2 regions of the Kitasatospora sp. NPDC097643 genome follow, and region 2 is predicted to be linked to the other one. Evidence: riboswitches for the same ligand, from Rfam matches in the RefSeq annotation. Region 2 holds a riboswitch; the other holds the start of a gene.
The links. Region 2 has a riboswitch for cyclic di-AMP ahead of ABTY15_RS15485 (C40 family peptidase). Riboswitches for the same ligand answer to the same signal wherever they lie in the genome.
Positions count from the first base shown of each region.

Region 1 (15,352 bases), on a different contig from region 2:
CAGCTCACCTCGGTCAAGCTGACCAGCGGCTCCACCGCCGCACTCGGCCAGGGCCAGCTCCTGGTCGACCAGGACGTCGCCACCAGGTTCAACGTCACCACCGGCTCGACCATGACCGTGACCTACCCGGACCGGTCCAGCGGACAGCTCACCGTCGGCGGCGTGTACGAGAAGGCCGGCATGGTCGGCCCGGTCGTCCTGGCCAACAGCGAGATCGTCAAGCACGAGCCGAAGCCGCACATCTCCGAGGTCCTGGTCAAGGGCAAGGACGGCGCGACCGGCGCGCTCAAGCAGTCGCTCAAGGACGCCACCGGCGCCAACCCGGTGATCGAGGTCAAGTCCAAGCAGGACGTCCGGGACGGCTTCAGCCAGGCCATCACCGTCATCCTGAACCTGATGTACGGCCTGCTGGCGATGTCGGTGCTGGTCGCGATCCTCGGTGTGATCAACACGCTGGCCATGTCGGTCTTCGAGCGCAAGCGCGAGATCGGGATGCTGCGGGCGATCGGCCTGGACCGCCGGGGCATCAAGCGGATGGTCCGACTGGAGTCCGTGGTGATCTCGCTGTTCGGCGCCGGCATCGGCATCCTGCTCGGCTGCTTCATCGCCTGGGCGATCAACAGCACGCTGAAGTCCAGCCTGAACGGCCTGACCACCGTGCTGCCGTACGGTCAGCTGGCGCTCTTCCTGCTGCTGGCCGGGCTGGTCGGCCTGGTGGCCGCGCTCTGGCCGGCCCGCCGGGCGGCCAAGCTGGACATCCTGGCGAGCATCAAGACCGACTGACCCCGGTCCCGCACACGCGGAAGGCCCCTGCCGAGAGGGTTCGGCAGGGGCCTTCCAACTTCTGTACTCCGCCCGGTCGCACAACCGGCTGAGCACCACGGAGGTCGTGGTCCGGCAACACTGCCGGGCGGAGGGCCTCCGACTCATACCCCGGCGCTCCCACGCCGGGGTCCGGTCGCTTACTTGCTGGCGAGTTCCTTGTCGGCGGCCGGCTTGGCGGCCTCGACGGGCTTGGTGGGCGGGGTGACCTCCTGGATCGGCAGCTGCGGCTTCTCCATCTGGGAGAGGCCGACCAGCTCGCGCTTCAGGAACATCGCGAGCGTCCAGTCGGTGAAGACCCGGACCTTGCGGTTGAAGGTCGGCACCATCGCGCCGTGGTAGGCGCGGTGGAACCACCAGGCCAGACGGCCCTTCAGCTTCACCTTGCCGAAGAGGATCGCCACGCCCTTGTGCAGGCCGAGACCGGCGACCGCACCGAGGTTCTTGTGCTCGTAGTTCTTCTGCGGGAAGCCCCGCATGCCCGAGATGACGTTGTCACCGAGGACGACGGCCTGACGGCAGGCGTGCTGCGCGTTCGGCGGGCACCAGGCGCCCTCGCCGGCGGCGAGGTCGGGCACCTGGGCGTTGTCGCCGGCGGCCCAGACGTAGTCGAAGCCCTGGACCTGGAGGGTCGGCGCGGTGTCGACGTGGCCGCGCGGGCCCAGCGGCAGGCCGAAGTTGGCCAGCACCGGGTTCGGCTTCACGCCGGCGGTCCACACGATGGTGGACGCGTCCATCTCCAGGCCGTTCTTCAGCACGACGTGGCCGTCGACGCAGGAGTCCATCGAGGTCTCGATGTAGACCTCGATCTGGCGCTCCTCCAGCTTCTCCTTCGTCCACAGACCGAGGTCCGGGCCCATCTCGGGGAGGATGCGGTTGGCCGCCTCCACCACGACGAAGCGCATGTCGTCGCGGCTGACCGTCCGGTACAGCTTCGACGCGTCGCGGGCCATGTCCTCGACCTCGGCGATCGTCTCGACGCCGGCGAAGCCGCCGCCGATGACGACGAAGGTCAGGGCCTTGCGGCGGACCGCCTCGTCCGTGGTGGACTCGGCCTTGTCCAGCTGGGCCATGACGTGGTTGCGGAGGCCGATGGCCTCCTCGACCGTCTTCATGCCGATGCCGTGCTCCGCCAGACCCGGGATCGGGAAGGTGCGGGAGACCGAGCCGGTCGCGACGACCAGGTACTCGAAGGGCAGCTCGTAGCTGTCGCCCGCCGCGGGCTGGATGGTGGCGACCTTGCGGGCGTGGTCCACACCGGTGACCGCACCGGTGAGCACCTCCGCCTTCTTGAGGGCGCTGCGCAGCGGCGCGACGAGGTTGCGAGGCGCGACGTTGCCGCCGGCCGCCTCCGGGAGGAAGGGCAGGTACGTCATGTACGACCGCGGGTCGACGACCGTGACGGTCGCTTCGCCGTAGCGCATCTTCTTGAGGATGCGCATCGCGGCATACAGGCCGACGTAACCACCGCCGACAATGAGGATGCGAGGACGCTCCGTGGTGCTCATATCGGAAAGTATCCAGCACCGTTCGGAGCAGCCTTCGTGAGCCCGGTCACAAGCTGCTGGACACCCCGTGCTACACTGCGCGGCCACAAATCGGCCCCCTGGGCGACACCTCACCACCCCCGGCGGCCCCCCGTGAGCATGCGCGCGGCAACCACCCTGCTGAGCAGCAACGATCCGTATAGGGCCCGGGTTCCCGCTCGCGATTTCGATTTTCAAACCTCAAACGAGGCCTGACCTGCGATCCAGCGGGCGTCACGGACGGCACACCTTCAGTCCCGCATTTCGGACGTAGCGGACCGGCAGCTCCGACGAATGGCGGGCTCGTCATGTGAAGAAATTCACGAACTTTTCCGCACCGGCCCGGGCGCGCCCCGGCCCCGGGCCCCCGAAAGGGGCGCCGGGGCCGGTCGGGTAAGGCGCGCGGGTGGTCAGGAGGCCATACTCCAGGCGATGCCGTCCAGGATGTCGTGCTCGCTCACGACCAGCTCGGCGGCACCGGTCCGGGTCATGATCTCCAGCAGCTCCAGCGCGCCGGCCGCGATCACGTCCACCCGGCCCGGGTGCATCGACGGGATCGCCGCCCGCTCGGCGTGGGTGGCGGTCAGCAGCTCGGCCGCGATCTGCGCGACCCGCTCCCGGCTGAGCCGCGAGTGGTGGATCAGCGCCGAGTCGTAGCCCGGCAGGCCCTGGGCGATCGCGGACACCGTGGTGACCGTGCCGGCCAGGCCCACCAGGGTGGCCGCACCGGTCAGCGGGACGACCTCCTCCGCCTTGTCCAGCTCGGCCCGCACATGCGCCCGGGCGGCCTCGATCTGCTCCGCGGAGGGCAGCTCGACCCCGCCGAAGTGGCGCTCGGTGAGCCGCACGCAGCCGATGTCCACCGAGCGCGCCGCCTGCACGTCCTCGCCGCCCAGCACGAACTCGGTCGAGCCGCCGCCGAGGTCGAAGACCAGGTACGGCGCCGGGAACTGGCCGCCGGTCAGCTCCTTGGTGGCGCCGACGAAGGACAGGTGCGCCTCCTCCTCGCCGCTCACCACCTCGGGCTCAACGCCCAGGATCTCGCGCACGCCCTTGACGTACTCGTCGCTGTTCTCGGCGTCCCGCGAGGCGCTGGTGGCGACGAAGCGGGTGCGCTCCGGGCCGACCCCGAAGCCGGTGATGATCTCCCGGTACTCGCGACAGGCCGCGAAGGTGCGGGCCAGCGCGTCCGGGTGCAGCCGCCCGGTCTGGTCCACGCCCTGGCCCAGCCGGTTGATGATCATCCGACGGTCGAGGTCGGTGATCTCCCCGGTGGCCGGATCCAGATCGGCGACCAGCAGGCGGATCGAGTTGGTGCCGCAGTCGATCGCGGCCACCCGGGTCATGCTCACTGCGACTCCTGCTCCGCTTCGGCGTCCTCGGCGGCGCGCTTCTTGGCGGCGCGCTCGGCGGTCTTCTGCTGCTTGGCCGCGATCACGGCCTCGTGGTCCTGCTCCTTGGCCCGGTTGCGGACGACCCGCTCACCGGCCGCCGCGACCTCGGCCGGGGAGACGCAGGGGCCCTTGGCCCACCAGTCCTCCAGCATCCCGATCGCCTCGTCACCGAGCGGGTTGACGCCCTCGCCGGCCGCCAGCGAGTGGCCGACCAGCACGTGCAGGCACTTCACCCGGTCCGGCATGCCGCCGGCGCTCGGGAAGCCCTCCAGCACCTCGATGGCGTCGCGCCGGGCGATGTAGTCCTCGTGCGCCTTCTGGTAGGCGGCGGCCAGCTCCGGGTCCTCGGCGAGCCGGGCGCTCTGCTCCTTCATCACGCCGTCCGCCTCCAGGGTGCCGATCAGCGAGGCGGCCTTGGGGCAGGTCAGGTAGTACAGCGTCGGGAACGGCGTGCCGTCCGGCAGCCGGGGGGCCGTCTCCACGACGTCCGGGTTGCCGCAGGGGCAGCGGTGCGCCACGCCGCGCAGGCCGCGCGGCACCCGGCCGAGCTGGGCGGCGATGGCCGCGACGTCGGCGTCGGAGACGGTGGGGTGGTTCTCAGTGGTCATGGGGGGAGCGGTCTCCAGCGGAGGACGGGGAAAGCGGACGGGGGGAGGCGGGGGCCAGCGCGACGGTGGCGGCGGCGTCCACCGAGTCCCAGATGCTGGCGTACCAGGGCGTGGCGGCCTTCACCGGGCCGGTGGCCGCGCCGACGGAGGAGGAAGCCGCGGCGGAGGCGGAGCCGGGGGCCGCGGAGGGCTGGGCGGCACCGGATGCGGCCGGGTCCACCGCGATGTACGGGGTCTCCCCCGGCATCGCGTAGTGCAGCCGGGCGCGGGCCTGCGCCTTGACGTACTCCGGGTCCTGCCAGCGGGCCTTCTCCCGGCGCAGCTGTTCGACCTGCTGCCGGGCGTGGTCGGCCTTCGCCCGCTGGGCGGAGATCTCGGCGCGCTGGGAGATGAACTGCCGCGTCGGGTAGGCGAGGATCGCCACCAGCGAGCAGAGCACCAGGACGAGGACGGTCGCCCGGCTCGTGAACCGGGGTCGGGCCGCCAAGCCCGGGATCCTCCAGCCTGCCATCTCCCGTGTCCCCTCCTGTCGCGACGGTGCCCCGCCGTCCACCCTACGGGGTGAACGGCGGGGCACCGGTCAGGCTTGCGCCACCTGGCGCGCTCGGCCCTCGGACGGACCGTACCGACTACTCCGCGGAGCGGCTGTGCTCGTTACTCCGCAGAGCGGAAGCGCGGGAAGGCGCCGCGGCCGGCGTACTCGGCGGCGTCGTCGAGGATCTCCTCGATGCGCAGCAGCTGGTTGTACTTGGCGACGCGCTCGGAGCGGGCCGGGGCACCGGTCTTGATCTGGCCGCAGTTGGTGGCGACGGCCAGGTCGGCGATGGTGACGTCCTCGGTCTCGCCGGAGCGGTGCGACATCATGCAGCGGTAGCCGTTGCGCTGGGCCAGCTCGACGGCGTCCAGGGTCTCGGTCAGCGAGCCGATCTGGTTCACCTTCACCAGCAGCGCGTTGGCGGTGCCGGTCTCGATGCCCTTGGCCAGGCGGGCCGGGTTGGTGACGAACAGGTCGTCGCCGACCAGCTGGACCTTGTCGCCCAGCTTGACGGTCATGGCCTTCCAGCCGTCCCAGTCCGACTCGTCCAGCGGGTCCTCGATGGAGACCAGCGGGTAGGCGGCGACCAGCTCGGCGTAGTACTCGATGAGCTCGGCGGCGGACAGCGCCTTGCCCTCGAACTGGTAGGCGCCGTCCTTGTAGAACTCGGAGGAGGCGACGTCCAGGGCCAGCGCGACGTCACGGCCGGGCACGTAGCCGGCCTTCTGGATGGCCTCCATGATGAGGTCCAGCGCCTCGCGGTTGCTGTCCAGGTTCGGCGCGAAGCCGCCCTCGTCGCCGAGGCCGGTGGACAAGCCGCGGTCCTTCAGCACGCCCTTGAGGGTGTGGTAGACCTCGACGCCCCAGCGGACGGCCTCGGAGAAGGACTCCGCGCCGATCGGGGCGATCATGAACTCCTGGATGTCCACGTTGGAGTCCGCGTGCGAACCACCGTTGAGGATGTTCATCATCGGGACGGGCAGGACGTGCGCGTTCGGGCCGCCCAGGTAGCGGAACAGCGGCAGGTCGCTGGCCTCGGAGGCGGCGTGCGCCACGGCCAGGGAGACGCCCAGGATGGCGTTGGCGCCGAGCGAGGACTTGTCCGGGGTGGCGTCCAGGTCGAGCATGGCCTGGTCGATCAGGCGCTGCTCGGTGGCGTCGTAGCCGACCAGCTCCGGGCCGATCTGCTCGATGACGGCCAGGACGGCCTTCTCCACGCCCTTGCCGAAGTAGCGGTTCTTGTCACCGTCGCGAAGCTCCAGCGCCTCGAAGGCGCCGGTGGAGGCACCCGACGGGACAGCGGCACGGCCGGTGCTGCCGTCGTCGAGGCCGACCTCGACCTCGACCGTGGGGTTGCCACGCGAGTCGAGGATCTCACGGGCTACGACGACATCGATGGACGGCACGAGGCATCTCCTTGCGGAAGCAGGGTCCGGCCGACGGTGGTGATGTCGGCCGGATGATTGCGGAGTCGTTACGACCAGAGCCTAACCGCCCGGGCTCCCGGGGCCACGTCGGCCTCGGCACCGTCTCAGCGTGTGGCCCGACTACCCACCGGTAGTTCACCTGGTTGTCCCACCGAAGTGGGCGAATCAGGGGCGAAGACGGACGAAGGGGTCCGGGTCCTGCCCGGAGTGGCCCCCTCGTCCGCTCGTCAGATCGCCAGGTCGTCAGTTCGTTCGCTCACCCGCCGGACCGGCGCGGGCTCAGCCGAGGTGCAGCACCTGGCCGGGCACGATCAGGTTCGGGTCGCCGCCGACGGTGGCGCGGTTGCCCTCGTAGACGGACTGCCAGCCGCCGGACACGCCCTGGGCGGTGGCGATGCCCGACAGGGTGTCGCCGGCCCGGACGGTGTAGTCGTGGCCGGCCTGCTGGGCGGCGGCGGGGGCCGCGGCGCGCGGGGCCGGGGCGGGCTGGGCCTGGGCGGCCTGCGGGGCGTACTGGGGCTGGGCCGCGGCCTGCGGGGCGTACTGCTGGTAGACGCTCTGGTGGCTGGTCCAGTACCAGGCGCCGTTGTTCTGGTACCAGAACACCTTGGCGTCGGCGTCCCAGCCGGCCTTGCCGGAGAAGCCCGGGGCCTGGGTCTGCGGCTGCGCCTGGGGCTGGGCGTACTGCTGCGGCTGGGCCTGCTGGGCGTGGGCCTGCGGCTTGGCCTGCTGCACCGGCTTCTGAGCCGGCTTCGGCTGGGAAGGCTGGGCCTGCTGGGCGGGCTGGGCGGCGGGCTGGGCCTCGGCCGCGGAGTCGACGGCCGCCGGGGCGCCGCCCTTCGACAGGCCGGCCTTCTGCGAGCAGACCGGCCAGGCGCCCGGCCCCTGCGAGGCCAGCACCTTCTCGGCCACCGTGATCTGCTGCGCCCGGCTGGCCTGGTTGGCCTGCGGCGCGTACGAGGTGCCGCCGTACGCCTTCCAGGTGCCGGAGGTGAACTGCAGGCCGCCGTAGAAGCCGTTGCCGGTGTTGATGCTCCAGTTGCCGCCGCTCTCGCACTGGGCGACCGCGTCCCAGGTGGAGGCCGGGGCGGCGGAGGCACCGGTGGCGGTGAGGATCGGCATCGCGAGTCCGACGCCGGCCACACCGGCGACGGCGATGGCCTTCTCGGCCTGGGTGCGACGACGGTGACGGCCAGTTCCAACGAACAGCATGAAGGGTCCCTCTCCGCACGCCTGCGAGGTGAGCTGTCGGGTTCGGACCGGGAGGTGGCCCGGCCGCCGGTGAGCGGAAACGATTCCGCTCGGGCGGCTTCACCCCAAGCCGTGGAGGACGGCAACAAACCTGGTTCCCCCGCCCCTGCCCAGGGTTCTGGTCGGTTTCCCGTGGCGCGGCGGGCAGGATTCGGCGTTCCGCGCACGAGGTCCGCAGCTGCGAACTCCACGGAGAGTAGACAGATCCTCAGAGCAATCACAAGCTCATATCACCGACATCACACAGAAATTACGGCCCGTGGTCGATCGCCTACCAACGGAGGCTGTTTGTCCGGATTGATGGGTGTTCATACCGGGGTAAGGAGAGCGTTGGCGACGCCCCGTCAGCGTGTCGGAGCGTCGGGGCGGGCGTGCGGCGAGTGGGTTTCCGGACTGAATTCGACCGGAAGTTCACGAAGCCCACGCATGATCAGGCCACCCCGCCAGCGCAGATTCTCCGGGCTTTCCGCCAACCGCAGATCCGGCAGCCGGGAAAGCAGCGTGGCCAGCGCACTCCGCCCCTCCAGGCGGGCCAGCGGAGCGCCGATGCAGTAGTGGATGCCGTGCCCGAAACCCAGGTGCGGATTGTCCGTCCGGGCCAGATCCAGGGTGTTCTCGTCCGCGAACCTGGCCGGATCGCGATCGGCCGCCGCCAGCACCACCAGCACCGGATCGCCCACCGGGATGTCCACCCCGCCGATCGACAGCGGACGGGTCGCGAACCGCCAGGTCGCCAGCTCCACCGGCCCGTCGTAGCGCAGGAGTTCCTCGATCCCGGTCTCCAGCAGCCCGGTCTCGCCGCGCGCCACCGACTCCTGGAGCAACACCCGCTGCTCCGGGTTGCGCAGCAGCGCGTACGTGCCGTTGCCGATCAGGTTGACGGTCGTCTCGAAGCCGGCGAAGAGCAGGATGAAGGCCATCGCCGCGGCCTCGTTCTCGGTCAGGTGCTCGCCGTGGTCGCTCGCCCGGATCAGCCCCGAGATCAGGTCGTCCCCCAGGTCCGCCCGCTTGCGGTGGATCAGCTCCAGCAGGTACGCCCGCATCCGCTTCACCGCCCGCCCCACGCCGCCGCGTTGGGCGCCGCCGTGGCCCGGCTTCGTGTGTCGCAGCATCATCCCGGCCCAGTCGCGGAAGTCGTCCTGGTCCTCGGCCGGCACGCCCAGCATGTCGCAGATCGCGTAGATGGGGAGCGGGAAGGCGAACTCGTGGATCAGGTCCGCCGAACCGCGCTGCGCGAAGCCGTCGATCAGGCGGTCCGTGAGCTGCTGCACGCGCGGCTCGAACTCCGCCACCCGGCGCGGCGTGAACGCCTTCGACACCAGGCGGCGCAGCCGGGTGTGGTCCGGCGGGTCGATGTTCAGCAGGTGGGTCATCAGGTCCGCCTGCCGCTCCCCCGGGATGCCCACCCGGCCGGTGCGGTGCGCCTGCTCGCTGTGGTGCGCCGGGTTCTTCGACAGCCGGCCGTCCGCCAGCGCCTGCCGGGCGTCCGCGTACCGGGTCACCAGCCAGGCCTCCACCCCGCTCGGCAGGGTGGTGCGGTGCACCGGGGCGTGCTCGCGCAGCCAGGCGTAGGCGGGGTACGGGTCGGCGGCGAACTCCCAGGTGAAGAGCTGCGGGGCGGCGGGGTCGGGCTGAACTGGCATGGGTCGACGGTATCCGGTGGGTCACCCGCCCCGGGGACGGCTCGGGGACGGCTCGGGGCGGGGTCGGTTCCCGGTCGGGCGCGGCTCGGACGCGGGTCGGGGCGGGGTCGGGCGCGGCCGGGTCGGGAAACCTCCTTGGACAGCTCTTAACCGTGCGGTGGGCGTGAGCCTGGTCACCTGCGGGGTAATCCCTGTTGCGGAGGGTCAGGACCTGCCTACGATCCTCCGCAGAAATCGTGGGCGCCGGTGCGGTGCCGCCCACAGGGAGGAGCGACCAATGAGGGTCAGCGGGGCAGTCGTCGTGATCGCGGTACTCGACGGCGGGTCGGGAGCCGACCTGGCCCGCCGCTTCGCCGCAGCCGGCGCCGCCGGAATGCTGATCGCCGACCAGCACGTCGGCGTCGCCGAGGACCTCGCCACCGAGCTCGACCGGACGGGCTGCCCCGTCGTCGGCGTCAGCGGGGACATCCGCCGCCCCAGCGACGTCGCGGCCCTCGTCGACACCGCCGAGAAGCACCTCGGACCGATCGACCTCTTCTGCGTCGCCGGCCCCGGCGGCGAACGGATCATCTCCCTCTCCGACCTGCCCGACCACCTCGACCTGGAGCGCCTCGCCGAACTCCTGGCCCTCGTCGGCGAGGCGATCGGCGAGGTCGTCCCGCCCGTCCCGCCGCAGCGGCACCCGGTCGAGCACACCGCCACGGCGGCCTGAGGCCGCCCTGCGCGGCTACTCCTCGTCCGGCTCGAGCCCCTCGGCCGCGCGCACCACGTCCCGGTAACCGCGCGCGGCCGAGCGCAGCGCGGCGTCCACGTCCACCCCGGCGTCGTGCGCCCGCTGCGCCACCGCGAGCAACAGCCTGCCCGTCGACTCCGCGGTCAGCTCCGCCGGCAGCTCGTACGGCTCGTCCGGCACACCCGCGAAGCCCGACCGGCGCACCCGCGACACCAGCTTCGCCGCGTACGCCAGCGAGGGCAGCCCGGCCGGCACGCCGTCCAGCACCGACTCGCGGTCCGTCTTCTCGGCCGCCTTCAGCCGCTCCCAGCTCGCCTCCACCTCGGCGGAGTCCCCGGCCTCCACGTCGCCGAAGACGTGCGGGTGCCGGTACATCAGCTTCTCGACGATGTCACCGGCCACGTCGTCGATCGAGAACGCGTCCGTCGGGTGCTCCTCGGCGATCCGGGAGTGGAAGAACACCTGGAGCAGGACGTCGCCCAGCTCCTCGCGCAGCGTCTCCCGGTCCCCCTCCTCGATCGCCTCGACCAGCTCGTACGCCTCCTCCACCAGGTACTTCACCAGGCTCGCGTGCGTCTGCTCGGCGTCCCACGGGCAGCCGCCCGGCGAGCGCAGCCGGTCCATCACCGAGACCAGGTCCAGCAGCCGCGCCCCCGGCAGGTCGTACGAACCCGGCAGCACCTCGATCTCCGGCACCTCGCCCGCGTGCTCCACCGCCAGCCGCGCCAGCGCGTCCGTCAGCCCCGGATCGCCGTCCGGGCCGCCCAGCCACACCGTCGGCCCGGCCTCCGCCGGCTGCCCGGTCAGCAGCCGCGCCAGCGCCGGCGCCGATCCGGCGGCCAGCACCTCCACCGCCACCCCGGCCTGCCGCACCGCGGCCAGCTGGGGGTGCCCGGCATCCCCCACCAGCACCCGCCCCGCCGACCGCAGCGCCTCCCAGGCCGGCCACGCCAGCAACCCGGGAGCCACCCGGTGGGTCGTGGTGAGCAGAATCAACTTCGCGCCCGGAACATTCGTCGTCACACCCCGAACCTACCCGCCGCCGTCCCGGAAGTCGGCCCCACCGGCTTCCGGGGCACGGCTCGCCGTCGGGGCTACTTCTTCGACCCCGCCAGGTCGTCGAACATCGCCGACAGGAACTCGCTGCACCAGCCCAGCAGCTCCCGGCCGACCAGCGGCTTGCCGCCGATCCGGCCCGTGCTCGGGCGCGGCACCAGCAGCTGCTGGGCCGCCGCCTTGACCTGGCTGCGCGGGTAGAGCCGGTTCAGCCGCAGCTGCTGGGACTCCCGCAGCTCCACCGGCCCGAAGCGGACGTTGGCCCCTTGCAGGGTGATGTCCGAGATGCCGCACCGCCGGGCGTACAGCCGCAGCGCCGCGACCAGCAGCAGGTTCTCCACCGGCTCGGGCAACTTGCCGTAGCGGTCGACGAGTTCGTCCCGGACCTGGGTGATGTCCGCCTCCGAGTTGACCGCCGCGATCGAGCGGTACGCCTGGAGCCGCAGCCGCTCGCCGGGTGCGTAGTCGTGCGGCACGTGGGCGTCCACCGGCAACTCGATCTTCACCTCCAGCGGCTCCTCCTCCGGCTCGCCGCCGCTCGCCAGCGACTCCCGGAACTCGGCCACCGCCTCGCCGACCATCCGCATGTAGAGGTCGAAGCCGACGCCCGCGATGTGCCCGGACTGCTCGCCGCCGAGCAGGTTGCCGGCGCCGCGGATCTCCAGGTCCTTCATCGCGACGTACATGCCGGCGCCCATCTCGGTGTGCTGGGCGATGGTGGCCAGGCGCTCGTGCGCGGTCTCGGTGAGCGGCTTCTCCGGCGGGTACAGCATGTAGGCGTAGCCGCGTTCGCGGCCCCGCCCGACCCGGCCGCGCAGCTGGTGCAGCTGGGAGAGGCCGAAGGTGTCGCCGCGCTCGACGATCAGGGTGTTGGCGTTGGAGATGTCGATGCCGGACTCGACGATCGTGGTCGACACCAGGACGTCGAACTCCTTCTCCCAGAAGTCGACGACGACCTTCTCCAGCTGGGTCTCCCCCATCTGCCCGTGCGCGGTGGCGATCCGCGCCTCGGGCACCAGGTCCTTGAGCCGGGCGGCCGCCTTGTCGATCGACTCGACCCGGTTGTGGATGTAGAACACCTGGCCCTCGCGCAGGAGTTCACGCCGGATCGCGGCCGAGATCTGCTTCTCGTCGTACGGGCCGACGAAGGTCAGCACCGGGTGCCGCTCCTCCGGCGGCGTGGTGATGGTGGACATCTCGCGGATGCCGGTGACCGCCATCTCCAGGGTGCGCGGGATCGGGGTCGCCGACATGGTGAGCACGTCGACGTTGGCCCGCAGCTTCTTCAGCTGCTCCTTGTGCTCGACACCGAACCGCTGCTCCTCGTCGACGATGACCAGGCCGAGGTCCTTGAAGCGGGTCTCCGAGGAGAACAGCCGGTGGGTGCCGATGACGACGTCCACCGAGCCCTCGAAGAGCCCCTCCAGCACGGCCTTGGCCTCGCTGTCGGTCTGGAAGCGGGACAGCGCCTTCACCGTCACCGGGAAGTTGGCGTACCGCTCGGCGAAGGTCGAGAAGTGCTGCTGCACCAGCAGCGTGGTCGGCACCAGGACGGCCACCTGCTTGCCGTCCTGCACCGCCTTGAACGCGGCCCGCACGGCGATCTCGGTCTTGCCGTAGCCGACGTCGCCGCAGATCAGCCGGTCCATCGGGACGGACTTCTCCATGTCGGACTTGACCTCGGCGATGGTGGTCAGCTGGTCCGGCGTCTCCGCGTACGGGAAGGCGTCCTCCAGCTCGCGCTGCCACGGGGTGTCCGGGCCGAAGGTGTGGCCGGGCGCGGCCATCCGGGCCGAGTACAGCTTGATCAGGTCAGCGGCGATCTCCTTGACCGCCTTCTTGGCCCGCTGCTTGGTCTTCGCCCAGTCCGCGCCGCCGAGCCGGTGCAGGGTCGGGGCCTCGCCGCCGACGTACTTGGTGACCTGGTCGAGCTGGTCGGTCGGCACGAAGAGCCGGTCGCCGGGGTGGCCGCGCTTGGCCGGCGCGTACTCCAGCACCAGGTACTCGCGGGTGGCGCCCTGGACGGTGCGCTGCACCATCTCGACGTACCGGCCGACGCCGTGCGCCTCGTGGACGACGAAGTCGCCGGCGGCCAGGGCCAGCGGGTCGATCGCGTTGCGGCGCCGGGACGGCATCCGGCGCATGTCCTTGGTGGAGGACTTCTGGCCGGACAGGTCGGTCTCGGTGATGACCGTGAGCTTCAGGGCCTCGTCGACGAAGCCGTGTTCGATCGAGCCGCAGGAGACGTAGACGACGTCCCGGGTGGGCGCTTCGGCGAGGTCGGCGACCAGCCGGGCCGGGATGCCCTCGTTGCCGAGGACCTCCGCCAGCCGCGAGGCCGGACCGTGCCCCTCGGTCACCATGACGACCCGCCAGTCGGCGGCCAGCCGCTCCTTGGCGTCGGCGATCGCCCGGGCGGTGTCGCCCCGGTACGCCTCGACGGCGTGCATGCCGAGGGTCAGCGTGTTGGCATCGAACTCCAGCACCCCGTCGACCGTCGACTCACTGGTCGCGAACGGGCTGACCGACCACCAGGGCAGCCCGATCTCGGCGGCGTGCTCGCGCACCTCGGCGAGCGAACGCAGCGAGGCGGCGGAGACGTCGATCGCCTCCAGGTCGATCGGCCGGTCCCCACCGGCGGCGGCCGCGACCCAGGAGGCGTGCAGGAACTCCTGACTGGTCGCCACCAGGTCGGCCGCCCGGGTGCGGACCCGCTCCGGGTCGCAGACCACCGCGACCGAGCCGAGCGGCAGCACGTCCAGCAGCAGCTCCATGTCGTCGACCAGGACGGGCGCCAGCGACTCCATGCCCTCGACCGCGATGCCCTCGGCGATCTTGTCCAGGATCTCGGCCAGCCCGGGGTGCTCGGCGGCCAGTTCGGCGGCCCGCCCCCGCACCTCGTCGGTGAGCAGCAGCTCCCGGCAGGGCGGCGCCCACAGGCCGTGCTCGGCGATCTCCAGCGAGCGCTGGTCGGCGACCTTGAAGTACCGGATCTCCTCGACGTCGTCGCCCCAGAACTCCACCCGGAGGGGGTGCTCCTCGGTCGGCGGGAAGACGTCCAGGATGCCGCCGCGAACGGCGAACTCGCCGCGCTTCTCGACCAGTTCGACGCGCGCGTAGGCGGCGGCGGAGAGCCGGCGGGCGACCTCCTCCAGGTCGTGCGACTCCCCGCGGCCCACGGCCACCGGCTCCAGCTCGGCCAGCCCCTTGACCTGCGGCTGGAGCACCGAGCGAACCGGCGCGACGATCACCTGCACCGGCCCGGCCGCCGGGTCTCCCCCGGCCTCCGGCTGGGAGGTGCCCCCAAGCCGCGGGTGCACGATCCGGCGCAGCACGGCCAGCCGACGGCCGACGGTGTCCGAGCGGGGCGACAGCCGCTCGTGCGGCAGGGTCTCCCAGGCCGGGTACTCGGCGACGGCGTCCGGCGGCAGCAGCGAGCGCAGCGAGGCGGCCAGGTCCTCGGCCTCCCGGCCGGTCGCGGTGACGGCGAGCACCGGACGGCCCCGCTCGCCGGCCGCCTGGCCGGCGAGCGCGCGGGCCAGCGCGGCGATGGCGAACGGCCGGGCGGCGGGCGGACCCACCAGGTCCAGGTGGCGGCGGCCACCGGCCGCGGCTCCGGTGGCGGTCGCCGCCTCGATCGCCTCGGCGAGCGCCGCGTCCCGCGCGACGACATCGAGCAGTCCGGTCAGGCTCATCTGGGGTCTCTTCTTCGTCCCGTGGCTGGTGCTGCCCCCGGGCGGCGAAGGCCCGCCGGGGCAACGCGAACGGCCCGGCACGCCGAGCGGCCGGGGGTCTCCAGCCTACGCCGCGGTACCGACAGGTACGCGGTGTACGGCCACGGCGGGGCCGGGCGGGGGCGGAGCGTGGTCCGACGGCGGGCCGGGCGGGGACGAACCACCGGTCGGGCCCGGCTCCGTGATCCGCCACGAACTGGACATACTCCTGTCACTGCCCGTCCATGGAGATCGCGCACCATGGTGAACGTGCCCGCCGCACCCAACCGTGGGGGATGGCTGTGGCGGCACTGTCGCACCCCCGATGGGGGTCGGAGGTGCGAGGCCGGGCGACCCTGGGTGGGGGCGCCCGCCCAAGCGCCGGGAACCGTGGCGCCCTTTCCTGGAGGGCGCCACGGGTCTCGGCCTCACTCCTGTGCGCCCCGCCCCTTCACCCCCGGGCCCCTTCGCGCCGCACCCCTTCGCGCCCGGCGGCTACCAGCGGGAGAGGTTGATGTCGTACATCATCACCTCGTGCCCCTGGTTGCCGTTGAAGTCGTACCGCTCCCAGTTGAAGACGGTCCAGGAGCCGAGCCCGCCGCCCAGGTAGGTGACGACCCGGTTGTCGCCGGCGTCGATGCGGT
Region 1 covers NZ_JBEOSA010000072.1:1,815-17,166, forward strand. The annotation lists gene ABTY15_RS33030 (ABC transporter permease) at 1-783, shown strand, start outside; gene ABTY15_RS33035 (NAD(P)/FAD-dependent oxidoreductase) at 963-2,330, opposite strand; gene ABTY15_RS33040 (Ppx/GppA phosphatase family protein) at 2,759-3,694, opposite strand; gene ABTY15_RS33045 (DUF501 domain-containing protein) at 3,697-4,368, opposite strand; gene ABTY15_RS33050 (FtsB family cell division protein) at 4,340-4,837, opposite strand; gene eno (phosphopyruvate hydratase) at 5,005-6,291, opposite strand; gene ABTY15_RS33060 (LysM peptidoglycan-binding domain-containing protein) at 6,592-7,524, opposite strand; cyclic di-AMP (ydaO/yuaA leader) riboswitch at 7,529-7,697, opposite strand; gene ABTY15_RS33065 (cytochrome P450 family protein) at 7,908-9,206, opposite strand; gene ABTY15_RS33070 (SDR family NAD(P)-dependent oxidoreductase) at 9,484-9,918, shown strand; gene ABTY15_RS33075 (nucleoside triphosphate pyrophosphohydrolase) at 9,934-10,962, opposite strand; gene mfd (transcription-repair coupling factor) at 11,034-14,690, opposite strand; gene ABTY15_RS33085 (beta/gamma crystallin domain-containing protein) at 15,204-15,352, opposite strand, start outside.
Region 1: it holds a riboswitch for cyclic di-AMP, as region 2 does, so the genes downstream of both, ABTY15_RS33060 (LysM peptidoglycan-binding domain-containing protein) here and ABTY15_RS15485 (C40 family peptidase) in region 2, are expected to answer to the same signal.

Region 2 (15,352 bases):
CCGTCTCGTCGACGACGCCTGCCGCGATCTTGGTCCCGCCGACATCGACGCCAATGGTCAGAGCCATGTGTCCCTCAGCTATTCACTCGTTCCCGCTGGACGGAACGGTACCGCCCAACCCTCCCCCCGTACAGGCCTCGCATACATTATCCGAAGACAATCCTGGACAAACCACGCCGCCTCGCTTCAAAAGTCGTATCGAACCCCCCGCTTCGTCACGTACGAGAGCAACGCGATCACCGTTCGAAGGTTACGGATTCACTGCTTGGCGGAAGGGTCGTCAGGCGTGTCGAGGTCGATCCGCTCGGCGGGGGCGCTCTCGCCGGCGGTCCAGCGGCTCTCGTGCCCGGCCACGGCGGCGCGGTAGGCGGCGAGCAGTTCGGAGCCCACGGCGGCCAGCCCGGAGCCGGCGGCGGCGAGGTGGGTGTAGACGTCCGGCTGCTGGGTGCGCACGCGGTCGGCCAGGCCGGCGAGGGTGATCAGGGTGTCGGCGCTCGCCTCCTGCGCCTTCTGGCCGACGACGGTGGCGAACCGGCGCACCTCGTCCACCAGCGGGCCCAGCTCCGGCCCGAACGGGTGGGCCTGCGGGCCGCCCGCCTCGGCGGTGGGCTCGGTCCGGTCGGTGCTGGTCATCGCGGGCGCCTCCTCAGCAGTGGCCGCACCCCGCGGCCCTCCGTCCCGACGCTACCCGACGGCCGGTGAGCGCCGGGCTGCGTCGAAAGGCACAGGATGCGCCGGGGAGGCGTCGCGGGCGCCGGCCGGCCCGGTCAGCCCCGGGGCCAGAGCGCCGGATCGGGGGCGAACCGCACCGCGAGCACCCCGTCGTGCAGGCCCGCGCCGGCCACCGTGCAGCGGCGCAGCGCGGACGGCAGGGTGAGCACCCGGCGGTGGGCGCCGAGGCCGACCACCAGGTCGTCGCCGCGCCGCACCAGGTCCAGGTCGGCCCGGTCGGCGCCGGGCAGGGCGAGGTGCCAGACCAGCAGGCCGTCCTCGGCGAGCCGGTCCTCCACCGGCCAGGGCGCGGGGTCGAGCCGTTCCGGACCGGGCCCGTCCCCGTACAGGCGTTCGGCGACGGCCTCCAGAGTGGCCTCGGCGAGCCCGGTGACCAGGACCGGGGCGTCGGTCACCGCGGTCAGCGCGACCAGCTCCTCCCCACGGCGGCGGGCCAGTGCGGCCAGCCAGGGGTCGGGCGAGTCGGCCGCGCCCGCGGGCAGCGCGCCGTGCAGCACCACGGCGTCCGGCCGGTGCCCGTGCAGGGCGAGCCCGGCCCGGATCCGGCACAGCTCCTGGAACGGGTGGCCGTCGACGGCGGCGACCAGGCGCACGCTGGTGCCGGGGTCGGTGATCGCGGCCCGGGACTCGGCGAGCACCCCGACGGCCTTGGCCCGCCCCTCGTACAGCCAGTCGGCGGGCATCGGGACGCCGGCCAGCCCGGCCAGCAGCGGGCGCAGCGCCCGGGCGGCCTGCCGCTGCTCGGGCAGCAGCCGGTCCAGGTAGCGCGCCAGCTGCTCGGGCAGGGCGAGGGTGGCGATCAGCTCGGCGGGCGGCGGGGCGAGCACGACCAGGACGTCCTGGTCGGCGGCGGGCAGCGCGCGCAGCAGGGCGAGCCGGGCGATGCCGGGGAGGGCGGTCAGCTCCTCGGGGTCGAGCTGTTCGGCGCCGAGCAGGTCGAGGGCGGGCTTGAGCCGGCCGGCGACCTCGCCGAGGGCGTGCCGGAAGGCCGCCTGCTCGTCGATCCGGGAGACGGTCAGGCCCGGCTCGTAGTGGGCCGGTTCGGGTTCCAGCCGGGTGCCGAGGACGGCGTCCAGGGCGCGGTGGGGGTCGTCGGCGGCGAGCAGCCAGGTGCGCCGGCCGCGCCGGGCGGCGTGCAGCGCGGTCGCGGCGGCGACCAAGGGCGCGCCCGTGTCACCGCTGACCAGGATGGTGCGTGTCGCCGTCATGCCGTCCGGCCCCCTGTTCCTCCGGCGGACTACTTGCCGCCGGTCTCCTCGACGCGCTTCTTCAGCCCGGCCAGGGCGCGGTCGATGATGACCTTCTCGGCCTTGCGCTTGATCATGCCGAGCATCGGGATCTTGACGTCCACGGCGAGCTGGTAGGTGACCTCGGTGCGGCCGCCGGAGAGCGGGGCCAGGGTGTAGGAGCCGTCCAGCGCGCGGAGCATCTGACTGCGCACCAGCGTCCAGCCGACCTCGCGGTCGCCGTCCCAGGTGTAGGCGAGGACGTGCTCGTCGCGGATCGCGCCGGCGTCGAGGACCAGCCGGACCTGCGCGGCGCGGCCGTTCTCGCCGGTCTCCAGGACCTCGATCTCCTTGACCTCGCCGGTCCAGGCCGGGTAGGCGGCGAAGTCGGCGATCACGGCCATGACCGTGGCCGGGGTCGCGTCGATGGTGATGCTCGACCTGGTGTGCTCCGCCATGAGAATGGCCCTCCGACTCGTCCGGCTGCCTGCTGGTCCGGTCGAGCCTGCTCGGCCGGGTGCGCCCGGAGCAGGCTATCGCGACCGGCGATCGGCACGGCCGCACGGGCCGGGCACTCCACGCGGCGGTCGCCGTGGGCAGGGCATGCTACCGGCCGGTCACCACCGGCCTGCCGTAGGGTGCCAGTCGAACGACCCGGTCACCACCTGGTCGAACCCGGCCGGGTGTGACACTTCGAACACCGGGGCCGGCCCCCCTGGTCGAAGCCGCCTACCGGGCAGTAACGTCCTGCCGTCCCGCAGCGTCGCGAACGAGGAGCAGTCTTGCTCGACTTCAGCCTTCCGGCCCTCTACCAGGTACCGAGCGGCGGTAACCTCTCCGACCTCGTGCAGCAGAACGCCGAGCGGCACCCGGACGTCGCCGTTCTCAGCCGCAAGGTGGACGGCCAGTGGCAGGAGTTGACCGCCGCCCAGTTCCTGGTCGAGGTGTACGCCGCCGCCAAGGGCCTGATCGCGTCCGGCGTCCGGCCCGGCGACCGGGTCGGCATCATGTCCCGGACCCGGTACGAGTGGACGCTGCTGGACTTCGCCATCTGGTCGGCCGGCGCGATCACCGTGCCGGTGTACGAGAGCTCCTCCGCCGAGCAGGTCGAGTGGATCCTCGGTGACTCCGGCGCGGTCGCCGTGCTCACCGAGACCGACCAGCACGCCAAGGTGGTCGCGGAGGTCCGCGACCGGCTGCCGGAGCTGAAGCAGACCTGGCAGATCGAGGGCGGCGCCCTCGCCGCGCTCGCCGAGGCCGGCAGTGAGGTCACCGACGCCACCGTCACCGAGGCCCGTTCGACCGCCACCGCCGACTCGATCGCGACCATCGTCTACACCTCGGGCACCACCGGCCGCCCGAAGGGCTGTCAGCTGACGCACGGAAACTTCCTGGCCGAGTGCGGCAACGTGGTGGAGCGGCTGGAACCGCTGTTCCGCACCGGCGAGAGCTCCGTCCTGCTCTTCCTGCCGCTGGCCCACGTGCTCGGCCGGATCGCCGAGATCGCCCCGGCGATGGCCCCGATCAAGCTGGGCCACGTCTCCGACCTCAAGGACGTCACCGCCGAGCTGGCCGCCTTCCGGCCGACGCTGATCCTGGGCGTGCCGAGAGTCTTCGAGAAGGTCTACAACACCGCCCGCGCCAAGGCCCAGGCCGACGGCAAGGGCAAGATCTTCGACCGGGCCGCCGACACCGCGATCGCCTACAGCCGGGCGCTGGACAGCGGCCGGGTCGGCCTGGGCCTGCGGATCAAGCACGCGGTCTTCGACAAGCTGGTCTACAGCAAGCTGCGCGCCGCCCTCGGCGGCCGGGCCACCCACGCCATCTCCGGCGGCGCCCCGCTCGGCGAGCGGCTGGGCCACTTCTACCGGGGCATCGGCTTCACCGTCCTGGAGGGCTACGGCCTGACGGAGACCTGCGCCGCCACCGCCTTCAACCCGTGGGACAAGCCGAAGATCGGTACGGTCGGCCAGCCGCTGCCGGGCTCCGCCGCCCGGATCGCCGAGGACGGCGAGGTCCTGCTCAAGGGCCCGCAGGTCTTCACCGGCTACTGGAACAACCCGCAGGCCACCACGGACGCCCTCAAGGACGGCTGGTTCGCCACCGGCGACCTCGGCTCGCTGGACTCCGAGGGCTACCTGACCATCACCGGCCGCAAGAAGGAGATCATCGTCACCGCCGGCGGCAAGAACGTCGCCCCGGCCGTGATCGAGGACCGGATCCGCGCCCACGCCCTGGTCGGCGAGGTCATGGTGGTCGGCGACCGCAAGCCCTTCGTGGCCTGCCTGATCACCGTCGACCCGGACTTCTTCCCCAAGTGGAAGGAGCTCCACGGCAAGCCCGCCACCGCCACGGTGGCCGAGCTGAGCCAGGACCCGGAGCTGCTGGCCGCCCTCCAGGCGGCGGTGGACGACGGCAACGCGGCCGTCTCGCACGCCGAGGCGGTCAAGAAGTTCCGGCTGCTGGACGCCGAGTTCACCGAGGAGAGCGGCCACCTGACGCCCTCGCTCAAGCTCAAGCGCAACGTCGTCCTGAAGGACTTCGCCGCCGACATCGAGGCGATCTACCAGAAGTAGCCGCAGCACGGCCGAGGGGCCGCCCGCCGAACCCGGCGGGCGGCCCCTCGGCGTGCCCTCACCCGCACCGGGTCAGGAGCGCCCGGAGGCGAGCGGGCGACTACGCAGCCAGCAGCGAGGTCAGCCGCCCGGCCAGCAGGTCCCAGCGCCAGGAGCGCTCCACCCAGCGCCGCCCGGCCTCGCCCATCCGCCGCCGCAGCTCCTCGTCGTGCAGCAGCCGGACGATCCGCTCGGCCGCGGCCTCCGCCGAGCCGCCCGGCACCACGTACCCGGTCTCGCCCTCCAGCACCGCGTCCGGCGCCCCGCCGGAGTCGCCCGCGACCACCGGCAGCCCGGTCGCCGAGGCCTCCAGGTAGACGATCCCCAGGCCCTCGACGTCCAGTCCCCCGCGCCTGGTCCGGCAGGGCATCGCGAACACGTCCCCGGCGCCGTAGTGGGCGGGCAGCTCCTCCCACGGCACCGAGCCGGTGAAGCGCACCGAGGCCCGGACGCCCCGGGCGTCGGCGAGCTTCTCCAGGTCCGCCCGGTACGGGCCGCCGCCGACGATCAGCAGCACCGCGTCCGGCACGTCGGCGAGGATCCGCGGCATCGCCTCGATCAGGGTGTCCTGGCCCTTGCGCGGCACCAGCCGGGAGACGCACACCACCACCGGCCGGTCCGCCAGTCCGAGCCGCCGGCGCACCTCGGCGCCCCCGGAGTCGGGGTTGAAGGTCGTCTCGTCCACGCCCGGCGGCAGCTGCACCATCCGGGCCGCCGCCTGCGGCCCGACCGCGTCCGCGATCCGGGAGCGGGTGTACTCGCCCAGGTAGGTCAGCACGTCGGTGCCCGCGCCGATCCGGCGCAGCAGCTGCCGGGCGGCCGGCAGCTGGGCCCAGGCGGCCTCGTGCCCGTGCGTCATGCCCAGCAGGCGGCTCGCCCCGGCCCGGCGCAGCGTGGGTGCCATCAGCCCGAGCGGCGCGGCGGCGCCGAACCAGACCGAGTCGCACTTCTCCGCGCGCAGGATCTCGGCGGCCCGCCGGGTGACCCGGGGTGTGGGAACCATCACCTTCGTCCGGTCGCGGATGACCGGGAACGGCTGCTCGGCGTCGAACCGGGCCACCTCGCTGCCGTCCCGCCAGGTCGAGGCGTACACCACGATGCTCCCGGCGGGCTGACGCACAGCCATGTTGTGCACGAAGGCCTGGATGCCGCCGGGGCGCGGCGGGAAGTCATTGGTGACGATCAAGGTTCTGTGCATCAGGCCACGGCTCGCTCGGTCGGGGGGTGCGCGGTGTACCGCTGGGTGATCCGTACGATAGGTCAACACCATGACCCGCCGGGAACGGATCCGCGCACGGCAACCGTTCCACCCCCGGGTCAGTCCTAGAACCTAGGCGGCCGACGGCGGCCCGGCCCGCAGTGCCGCGCCCGCCGTCGACGGCCCGGGCGTCCGTCGCGCGGCGCCTCCGGTGGGACGTCCGAGACGAACGAGGGAGCGCAGTGGAGTTGGCCCCGGCCACCGAGTCCGGTTCACCCAGCGGCGCCGCCGGCTCCGGCCAGGCGCCGGCCGCCCGGCCGGAGCCGGGCCGTGCCCCCGGCCGCCCGTTCGGGGCGCTCGCCGCGCTCGGCACCACCTGGCTGGCCACCCGGGCGGTGCTGGTGCTGCTGATGACCGGCGTGGTGAAGGGGCCCGGCGGGGACATCACCGCCGACGTCTGGATGATCTACCACGCCTGGTACGGCGTGCTCCAGACCGGCACCTTCCCGTTCGACGACGTGACCTGGCAGTACCCGCCGGGCGCCGCCCTGGTGATCCTGCTGCCGGGCCTGCTGCCCTGGTCGTACCTGGTCTCCTTCTGGGTGATCTGCGGCGTCGCCGACGTCGCCGCCACCGCCTTGCTGGTCCGCACCGGCCTGCGCCGGGGCCGGGCGCTGACCGGCGCCTGGATGTGGGTGGTCGCGGTGCCGCTGCTGGGCCCGATGGTCTACAACCGGCTGGACATCATCGTCACCGCGGTCGCGCTGGCCGGCCTGCTGGCGCTGATCCGCCGCCCGGCCGTCGGCGGGATGCTGCTGGGCCTGGGCGGGATCATCAAGGTCTGGCCGCTGCTCGGCCTGATCGGCACCCCCTCCGGCCGCCGCACCCGCCGTTCCTGGACGCTCGCGGCGGCCACCGCCGTCTCGGTGGGCTTCCTGCTCGCGGCCGGGATGAACGGTGCCTTCGGCTTCCTGGCCTTCCAGAAGGACCGCGGCATCGAGGTGGAGTCGCTGGGCGCGCTGCCGCTGCACTTCGCCCGGCTCGCGGAGGCCTGGGACGGCAGGGTCACCATGAACTACGGTTCCCCCGAGATGCTCGGGCCGTGGGTCACGGTGATCAGCAAGGTGATGATGGTCGGCACCCTGGTCGGCTTCGCCTGGCTGCTGCTGTGGCGCTTCACCGCCAAGCGGCGCAACGCGGCCACCATGTACGACGCGGCGCTGACGACGCTGCTCATCTTCACCGTCACGAGCCGGGTGATCAGCCCGCAGTACCTGGTCTGGCTGATCGGCGTCGCGGCGGTCTGCCTGACCGTGCGCGGCAGCAGCCAGCGGCCGGTGGCGGTGCTGATCCTGTTGGCGTGTCCGCTGACGCTGACCGAGTTCCCGCTGATGTTCAGCCGGATCCTCGCCAGCGAGCCCTGGGGCGTCACCGTGCTGAGCCTGCGCAACCTGCTGCTGCTGACCGCCACCGTGGTCTCCTGCGTCCGGCTCTGGCGCTCCACCCGGGGCCCGGCGCAGCTGCCGCCGACGGTGGTGCTGGCCACGCCGGAGCCGGTGCCGGCGGGCGCCTACCCGGTGCGTCCGGGCATCGCGTACGAGCAGGACCTGCTGGACGGCATCGACCGGCCCGGCGCCCCTGCCGAGCAGCGGCGTTAACTCCCCAGTGCCTTGACCTCGCCCCGCCAGAGCCGGGTGAACTCGGCCGTTCCCGGGCCCAGTTCGGCCCGCAGCAGCCGGTCCAGCCGCTGTTCCCGGTCCTCGCCCCCGCCGTCGGCCGCACCGACCGCCCGGTAGAGGGCGACCAGCCGGTCGGGGCCGTAGCGGCGGGCGATCAGCTCGCAGGCGAGCCAGGCCTGTTCGTAGGCCTGGGCGATGCCCTCAGCGCCCGCGGCGAAGTCCCGGTCGGCGGGCAGCGCGGTCGGCAGCCGGCCGGCCGCGACGTCCCGGGCCAGCTCGGGGGCGATCTGCTCCGGGCGGCGGCCGGACCCCCGGTAGGCGGTCCAGTCGGCGACGCCCTCGGAGAGCCAGAGCGGCGTCCAGGCCCGGGTGTCGGCCCTGGTCGCGACGTGGGTGGCCTCGTGGGTGACGACCACCTGGCGGCCGAAGTCGCTGAGCCGCCCGTACGCCTCGGGGTTGACCAGCACCCGGTCCGCCGGGGTGTGCCAGGGGGCGCCGGGGGCGGCCACGGTGACCGCCGCCATGCCCGTCCAGCCGGCCGGGTCGGCCTCCAGCAGCCGGGCGAACTGGGCTTCGGTGGCGGGCAGTTCGAGCAGCAGCCGGCCCGGCCAGGCGCTGCCCCAGACCTCGCTCACCGCCGCGGTGGCGCGGTCCGCCACCGGGACCAGGCCGGCCGGGTCGGGGCCGTCCGCGAGGCCGAGCACCAGGCAGTGCGCGCCGGGCGCGGACCGGACGGGGCCGAGGTCCCAGAGTGCCGGGGGCCCGCCGGCGCTCTCCTCCCGCTCGACCCGCCAGCCGCCGTCCGCCCGGGCCAGCGTGATCCGGCGCGGGTACACCACCGGGTCCCCGTCGTACCCGGCGATCCGGACCGCCAGATCGGCGGCGACGGTCAGCCGCTCCGGCGTGTCGGCCCCGGCGAGCACCAGGTTGCGGTACCCGGCCTCGGCCGGCGGCAGCCCGGTGGTGGCCGCCAGCGCCCGCGCCCGGGCGTCCAGCAGCGCCGCCACCTCGGCCCGCCGGTCCGCCCCCGGCCGCACGGCGGTCGCGGTCGGGACGGCCGGCGGCAGCGACAGCTGGGCCAGCCCGCCGACCGCGAGCAGCAGCGCACCGCGCCGGGACAGGCCACGGCGGGCCGGCGCACGGCGGGGCGGGCCGGCGGGGTCGGACGGGATCGGGCCGGTCGGGCTCAGAGCCGGACCACCCCCGCGACCGGCATCGCGGTGACGCTCTCGTAGCGGACCTTGGCGCCCGGGTACGGGGCGTGCACGATCACCCCGCCGCCGGCGTACATACCGACGTGGTGCATGTCCCGGTAGAAGATCACCAGGTCTCCCGGCCGTGCTTCGGAGAGGCTGACCCGCTGGCCGGCGGACGCCTGGGCCTGCGAGGTGCGCGGCAGGGTCACTCCGGCCTGCCGCCAGCTGTAGTACATCAGACCGGAGCAGTCGAACGCGCGGGGCCCGGTGGAGCCGTAGACGTACGGCGAGCCGATCATCTGCACGGCGGCGGCCAGCGCGGCCGCACCGCGCTCGGAGGCGGGCGGGGCGGTGCCGAGGTCCAGCCGGTCGGTGCCCCGGGTGGCGCGCTGCTCGGCCTCCCGGGCGTCCTGGGCCGCCAGCCGGGTGCGCTCGGCGACGTCCAGGCTGTTGAGCAGCTTCTGCGCCTTGGTCAGCCGCTGCTGGATCTGCTGCTTGCTGTCGGCGAGCGAGCGGCGGGCCTGCTCCAGCTCGGCGAGCTTGGCGGAGGTCTCGGTGCGGCGCTGGTCGAGCCGGCGCTGCCGGGTGACCAGCTCGTGCAGGGTCTCCTGCTGGCGCTCGGCGGCCTGGTCCAGGGTGCGGGCCCGGGTCAGGTAGCCCTCCGGGTCGCTGGCGAGCATCAGCTGGACGGTCTGCGCCATGCCGCCGGCGCGGTACTCGGCGCCGGCCACCGTGGCGAGGTCACCGCGCAGCTGGTTGAGCTGGTCCTGGGCGACGGCGATCTCGCCCTGGAGGACGGTGGTCTCAACCTGGAGCCGCTGCTGGGCGTCCTGCGCGGCGTTGTACCGCTCGGACGCCTGCTCGGCCTCGTCGTAGAGCTGTTCCACCTGCGCCTTGACGTCCTTGCGGCTCGGCCCGTCCGGCGCGCCGGGGGCGGCCTGGGCGGTGCCGGCCGTGGTGACGCCCAGGGCGGTGGTCGCGGCCGCGGTCAGCACCAGCGCACGGGCGAGCAGTTGGGAACGGCGGTGCACGGGCATGGCGGCAGCGGCTCCAATCCTGCGGTGCGGCCCCGCGGCCGCACCGGAGCGGGCGGCCCTCGAGCGGGAGTCCGGTGGCAGACGTTAGCGAGTCCGGGCAAGTGAGTCCAAACCCCTCCAGGACCGAATATTTGATCCGCAATCGGACATCTGCCCGGGCCGCCGGGAAAAGCCGCAGGCCCGGGCCTTCACGGGGAAGGTCCGGGCCTGCGAGGGCCTGAGCGGGAATCAGACCCGCACGATGGAGGACAGCGGCATGTTGGAGACCGCCTCGTAGCGGACCACGGCACCGGGCTTGGGCGCGTGCAGCACCTGGCCGTTGCCCGCGTAGATCCCCACGTGGTGGGCGTCGCTGTAGAAGATCAGCAGGTCGCCGGGCTGGGCCTGGGAGAGGTCCGTACCGATCCGGGTGCCGGCGCCGGCCTGCTCCTGCGAGGTGCGCGGCAGCGACACGCCGGCCTGGGCGAAGGCCCAGCTGGTGAGGCCGGAGCAGTCGAAGGAGTTCGGGCCGGTGGCGCCGTAGACGTACGGGCTGTCGAGCTTGGAGGCGGCGTAGGACAGCGCGGCGGCACCGCGCGAGCTGCCGGGCGCCGGGGCCGGGGCGGGCTTGCTGGTGGCGGCCGGGGCCGGGGTGGACGGGGCGCTCAGGTCGGTGCGGTTGCTGTCGCGGGAGGCGCGGTCGGCGGCGGCCTTCGCGGCCTCGGCCTTGGCGGCGGCGTCCGCCTTGGCCTTGGCGTCGGCGGCGGCCTTCTCCTCGGCCGCGCGGATCGCCTGGCGCTCCTGCTCGGTCAGCGTGTTGAGCAGGTCCTGCGCCGCCTTCAGCTTGGCCTGGACCTCCTCCTTGGAGGTCTTCAGCTGCTGGGTGGTGCTCTCCATCTCGGAGAGCTTGCCCTGGGTCTCGTCGCGGACCTGGTCGAGCTTGCGCTGCTCGTCCTGGAGCTGCTTGAGCTGGCCCTTCTGGGTGCTGCCGGCCTGGTTCAGCGTCCCGGCCTGGTTGAGGAAGTTGTCCGGGCTGGCGGAGAGCATCAGCTGAACGGTCTGGGATATCCCACCGCTGCGGTACTGCTCGCCGGCGATCTCGGCGAGGCCGCCCTGGAGGTCGGTCACCTGCTCCTGCTGCCGGGCCAGCTGGTCCTGGAGGCCGCTGACCTGCTTCTGCAGCTGCTGCTGCTTCTCCTGCGCGGCGTTGTACTTCTCGGTCGCCTGCTCGGCCTGCTCGTTGAGCTGGTCGACCTGCTCCTTGACCTGATCCTTGGTCGGCGTCGGGTCGGCGTGGGCGCCGGACTGCGCGGAGAGGGCGACGGCGGCGGCCGCCACACCGGTCAGGATGGAGACGCGGGCACGGCCGGCGGGCTTGGGACGACGATGGGACGCCACGAAGGCGGACTCCTTCTTCCTGCGTCCGCCTACCGGGTGAGCTGACGGGTTCGGGCCGGAAGCATGCCCTACGACGCCTCACGGCCGTTCCAGCGGCCGACCTGGCGCCGATTCACCCCGGAGGAACGTGGTTCCCCGGCTCCGCTCCACAGCGCCCCCGACTGCTGGGCTCCCCTGTCGGCCAGGCACTGGGCCTGCCCCGCTGCTTCACGAACTCGGCGGTACCACCGCCGCCACCCGGGCTGGGTGATCGACAGTGCGGTGGTTCGAAGCACGACCCTAGTAACTGAACCGTGATCCGTTCAAATCCTTGTCAGAAAAATGACGTAAGAATACCCAAGTTCTTTTGTGAAGATGACCGCTGGTGATCGTCGCCCTACACGGAGCTGATCGAATCACCGGGCCGGCCGGGAAGCCCCGGAATCTGCCGGTCCGTCAGACCCGGCGGATGGTGTTGATCGGCATCGCGTCGGCCTTCATGACCTTCACCACGTCACCGGTGTGCGGCGCGTGCACCACCATGCCGTTGCCGATGTACATCCCGACGTGGTGCCGGTCGCTGCCGTAGATGACGAGGTCGCCCGGCTGGGCCTGGTCCAGCGAGGGCACCCGGGTGCCGACGTTGCCCTGCTCCTGCGAGGTGCGCGGGAGGGAGACGCCGGCCTGGCCGTACGCCCAGACCATCAGGCCCGAGCAGTCGAAGGTGGACGAGCCGGTGGCACCCCACACGTACGGCGAGCCCTGCTTGCTCATCGCCTTGGCGACGGCGACGCCCGCGTAGCCGCTGGCCTGCGGCAGCGGGCCGAGGTCCGGGCGGTCCGTGCCGCGCGAGGCACGGTCGTCCTGCGCCTGCTGGGCGCGCAGCGCGGCCCGCTCGGAGGCGCTGAGCGAGTTCATCAGGTCCTGCGCGGCCTTCAGCTTCTGGTTGACGTCCGCCTTGGCCTGGTTCAGGTCCTTGGTGGTGGAGTCGAGCGAGGCGAGGACGGCCGCGGCCTCGGCCTTCTCCTGGTCCAGCCGGCGCTGCTGGTCCAGCAGGCCCTTGAGCGCCTCGGCCTGGCTGGCGCTGGCCTGCTGCACGCTGGACGCCTTGTCCAGGTAGCCGGACGGGTCGGAGGAGAGCATCAGCTGGACGGACGGGTCGATGCCGCCGGTGCGGTACTGCTCGCCCGCCACCGCGGCCAGGCCGGTCTGCAGCTGGGTCATCTGCTCCTGGCTGCGGGCCACCTGGTCCTGGAGCTGGTCGGCCTGCTTGCGGAGCTGGTCGGCCCGCTCCTTGGCGCCGTTGTACTTCTCCGCCGCCTGCTCCTGCTGCTCCTGGAGCTGGTCGATCTGCGCCTTCACGTCCTCCTTCTTGGGGGACGGCGACGGCGCGGCGTGGGCGGCGACCTGGGCGGAGAGGGCGACCGCGGTCGCAGCAGCAGCGGTGAGCACGGAGACCCGCGCGCGACTCGGCTGCTTGGGACGGCGGTGGGAGGCCAAGGGACCGGCTCCTTCTTCCATCGGCCTCACCCTTACGAGTGAGAATCCGGAAAATAGGTTTGACGCCAGACCCTAGTGAAGATCCAAGCATTCCGCCACTCCCCCGAAGGCGTGAACGCCACTTCCGCCAATGACTTCACCGGATCCCCACACGCCCGCAAACCAGGCGCTGACCAGGCGTCATTCCGTCGGGGCACCGGTCAGGGCCGTGCCAGCCGGTTCAGCAGCAGCACCGAGGCGACGGGGCGCGCACCCGCCTTCCGCACGCCCTCCGCGACCTCCCGGTCGGCGGACACCACCACCACCGGACGGCCCTGCGGCTCGGCCCGGACCAGACGCCGGATCAGCTCGTCCGCGGTCTCGCCGGTCCGGCTGAACCGTACCCGGACCCCGCGCGGCGGCGCCATGATCACCGGTACGTCCAGGTCCTGGCCGTCGAACACACAGGTGACCTCCGCCTGCGTGCGCTGGGCCAGCATCGCCAGCCCGCCCAGCAGCCGGATCCGCTGCTGCTCCAGCGGCAGCGTCGGATAGCCGGTCTTGGTCACGTTGTAGCCGTCCACCACCAGGTGCACCTGCGGGATCGCCAGCAGCTGGTCCAGCAGCGCCGGATCGTCCTCGGCCAGCCCGCGCCGGGCCACGTCGTTCGGCGAGGCCGCCCCCGGCACCACCGCCTCCACCAGGTCCGCCGGGCGGATCTGCGACACCGGCAGCGCCAGCTCCCGTTGCAGGCCCTGCGCCGACTGCAACACCGTGTCCAGCAGCAGCCGCAACCGCATGTCCTCGACGCTGCGCCCCTCGCGGGCCGACCGCCGGCCCTGCTCGGCGGCGTTCTCCAGCTCGGAGACGCGGTGCCGCAGCCGCCGCGCCTCGCCCTCGGCCGCGCTGCGTTCGGCGGCCGCCTGCGCCTTCGCGGCCTCCAGCTCCCCGGTCAGCCGACGGGTCTCGGCCTGCGCCCGGCGGGTGTCGCTCTCCAGCGAGCGCACCTTCTTCCGCAGCGATTCGGCCTCCCGGCGGACGTCCTCGGACTCGGTCCGCTGCCGGTCCAGGTCGGCCCGCGCCGTGGCCCGGACCTCGGCCAGTTCGGCCTGGAGCTTCTCCACCAGCCGGGCGGCCTCCGCGGCGGCGCCCTCGGCACCGGCCCGCTCGGCCTCCTCCCCGGCCTCCGCGACCAGCCGGCTCCAACCCGCCGACCGCACCAGGTAGGCGGCGGCCGCGACGTCCATCGGATCGGCGGCGCCGGGAACACTGCCCGACTCCAGCGCCTTCACCAGGTCCGGCTGACCCAGCCGCAGCCGCTCCGCTATCCGCACCCGGAAGGCCGGCTCGGACTCCAGCGCCGCGGCCAGCGCGGTCGCCGCGTACTTGGCCCGCCGGGCCGGGGTGAACTTGGCGTACTGACGCAGGCTCTGCGGCAGCTCGCCCGGCGGCAGCCCGCCGAGCGCGTCCGCCGCCAGACCGACGACCCGTCGGCGCACTCCCTCAGGCAGCGGCCGGTCCAGCCGCTCGACCACGTGCTCGACACCGGGCTCGGACGGCACGCCCTCGGCGGCGGTCTCCACCGGCTCGACAGCCGACGCCGGCGCATCCGCAGCGGACTGCCGCCCCTGCGGGTCGGCGGGCTCCTTCGCTGCGTCCACCACGTCCTCGGCTCCGATCCTGGTCCATCGGGGCGCGGCCCGCGGCCGCCGTCCCTGTCGTCACGCTCCGTGCGTCTTGTCTGTATTGTCCCGTGCGGTGGACGGCCACGCCGCGCACCGTCCACCGCACCGGCGGAACATCAACCCTGCTCGGCGGGGGCCTCCACGCCCTCGGCGCCCGGACGGGCCACCAGCTCGACCTGGTCCACCGCGTTGCACCAGCGGCAGCGCACCGACTCGATCGTCTCGCTGAGCACCTCGGTCTCCTCGACCTTGGAGTCGCCGGCCAGGTCGAAGTGCAGGAACTCGGTCACCCGCGCGGAGCGGGTCACGTCGAACCGGGTGAGGTTGCCGCACAGCGTGCAGCGCCAGCGCGTCTCGGCGGTCAGGGCGGGGACGGTCATCGGGGGTCCTCTCGGGTGGTCCCTGCGTGGGCTAGGCGCTCCCCCCGGAGCCCCGGCGTCGGCGGCGGGAGGCGGGAATGCCCGCCCCAAGCCTATTGCCTGGGGCAACCATCAGGACCACCGGTTGTTCGGAACGTGACGGTTGGGCCACCTGCCGTACAGCGCGGTGTCACACGCCCGGGCCGGAGGGATGCTTGGGCCCATGGCACTCGCGGCCCCCGGCCACACCGACGAGCGGGACGGTCGCCCGGCCGCGACCGCCCCGGCGGTCACCTACACCCTGATCGCGGTCAACACCCTGGTCTTCCTGCTCGGCCCGGCCGCCGGGCTCAACCCGCTGTACGGCAGCGGCCGGTCCCGGGTCTGCGCGGAACAGCGGTACGAGCAGCGCTGGGGCGCCGTCCCCGCCGAACTCCTGGCCGGCCACCCGCTCACCGCCGAACAGCTCGCCGAGGCCCCCGACCCCGTCCCCGGCTGCCCGGCCGCCCCGACCCCCGGCAAGCACCCGGCGCTGTCCGTCCTCAGCGGGCTCTTCCTGCACGCCGGCTGGCTGCACCTGCTGGGCAACCTGCTGTTCCTGCACGTCTTCGGCCCCACGGTCGAACAGCGGCTGGGCCGAGCCCGGTTCGTCCTCTTCTACCTGGCCGCCGGCAGCCTGGCCTCGTACGGCTTCGCCCTCGCCGAGGCGCACACCCCGGACTCCACCCGGGTGCTGATCGGCGCCTCCGGCGCGATCTCCGCCGTCCTCGGCGCCTACCTGCGCTTCCAC
Region 2 covers NZ_JBEOSA010000020.1:28,404-43,755, forward strand. The annotation lists gene ABTY15_RS15440 (ROK family glucokinase) at 1-67, opposite strand, end outside; gene ABTY15_RS15445 (DUF5304 family protein) at 259-633, opposite strand; gene ABTY15_RS15450 (ArsA family ATPase) at 768-1,940, opposite strand; gene ABTY15_RS15455 (SRPBCC family protein) at 1,970-2,416, opposite strand; gene ABTY15_RS15460 (AMP-dependent synthetase/ligase) at 2,741-4,534, shown strand; gene ABTY15_RS15465 (glycosyltransferase family 4 protein) at 4,635-5,771, opposite strand; gene ABTY15_RS15470 (glycosyltransferase 87 family protein) at 6,014-7,429, shown strand; gene ABTY15_RS15475 (hypothetical protein) at 7,426-8,487, opposite strand; gene ABTY15_RS15480 (C40 family peptidase) at 8,637-9,683, opposite strand; gene ABTY15_RS15485 (C40 family peptidase) at 9,912-11,060, opposite strand; cyclic di-AMP (ydaO/yuaA leader) riboswitch at 11,071-11,224, opposite strand; gene ABTY15_RS15490 (C40 family peptidase) at 11,496-12,539, opposite strand; gene ABTY15_RS15495 (NYN domain-containing protein) at 12,740-14,101, opposite strand; gene ABTY15_RS15500 (hypothetical protein) at 14,320-14,583, opposite strand; gene ABTY15_RS15505 (rhomboid family intramembrane serine protease) at 14,786-15,352, shown strand, end outside.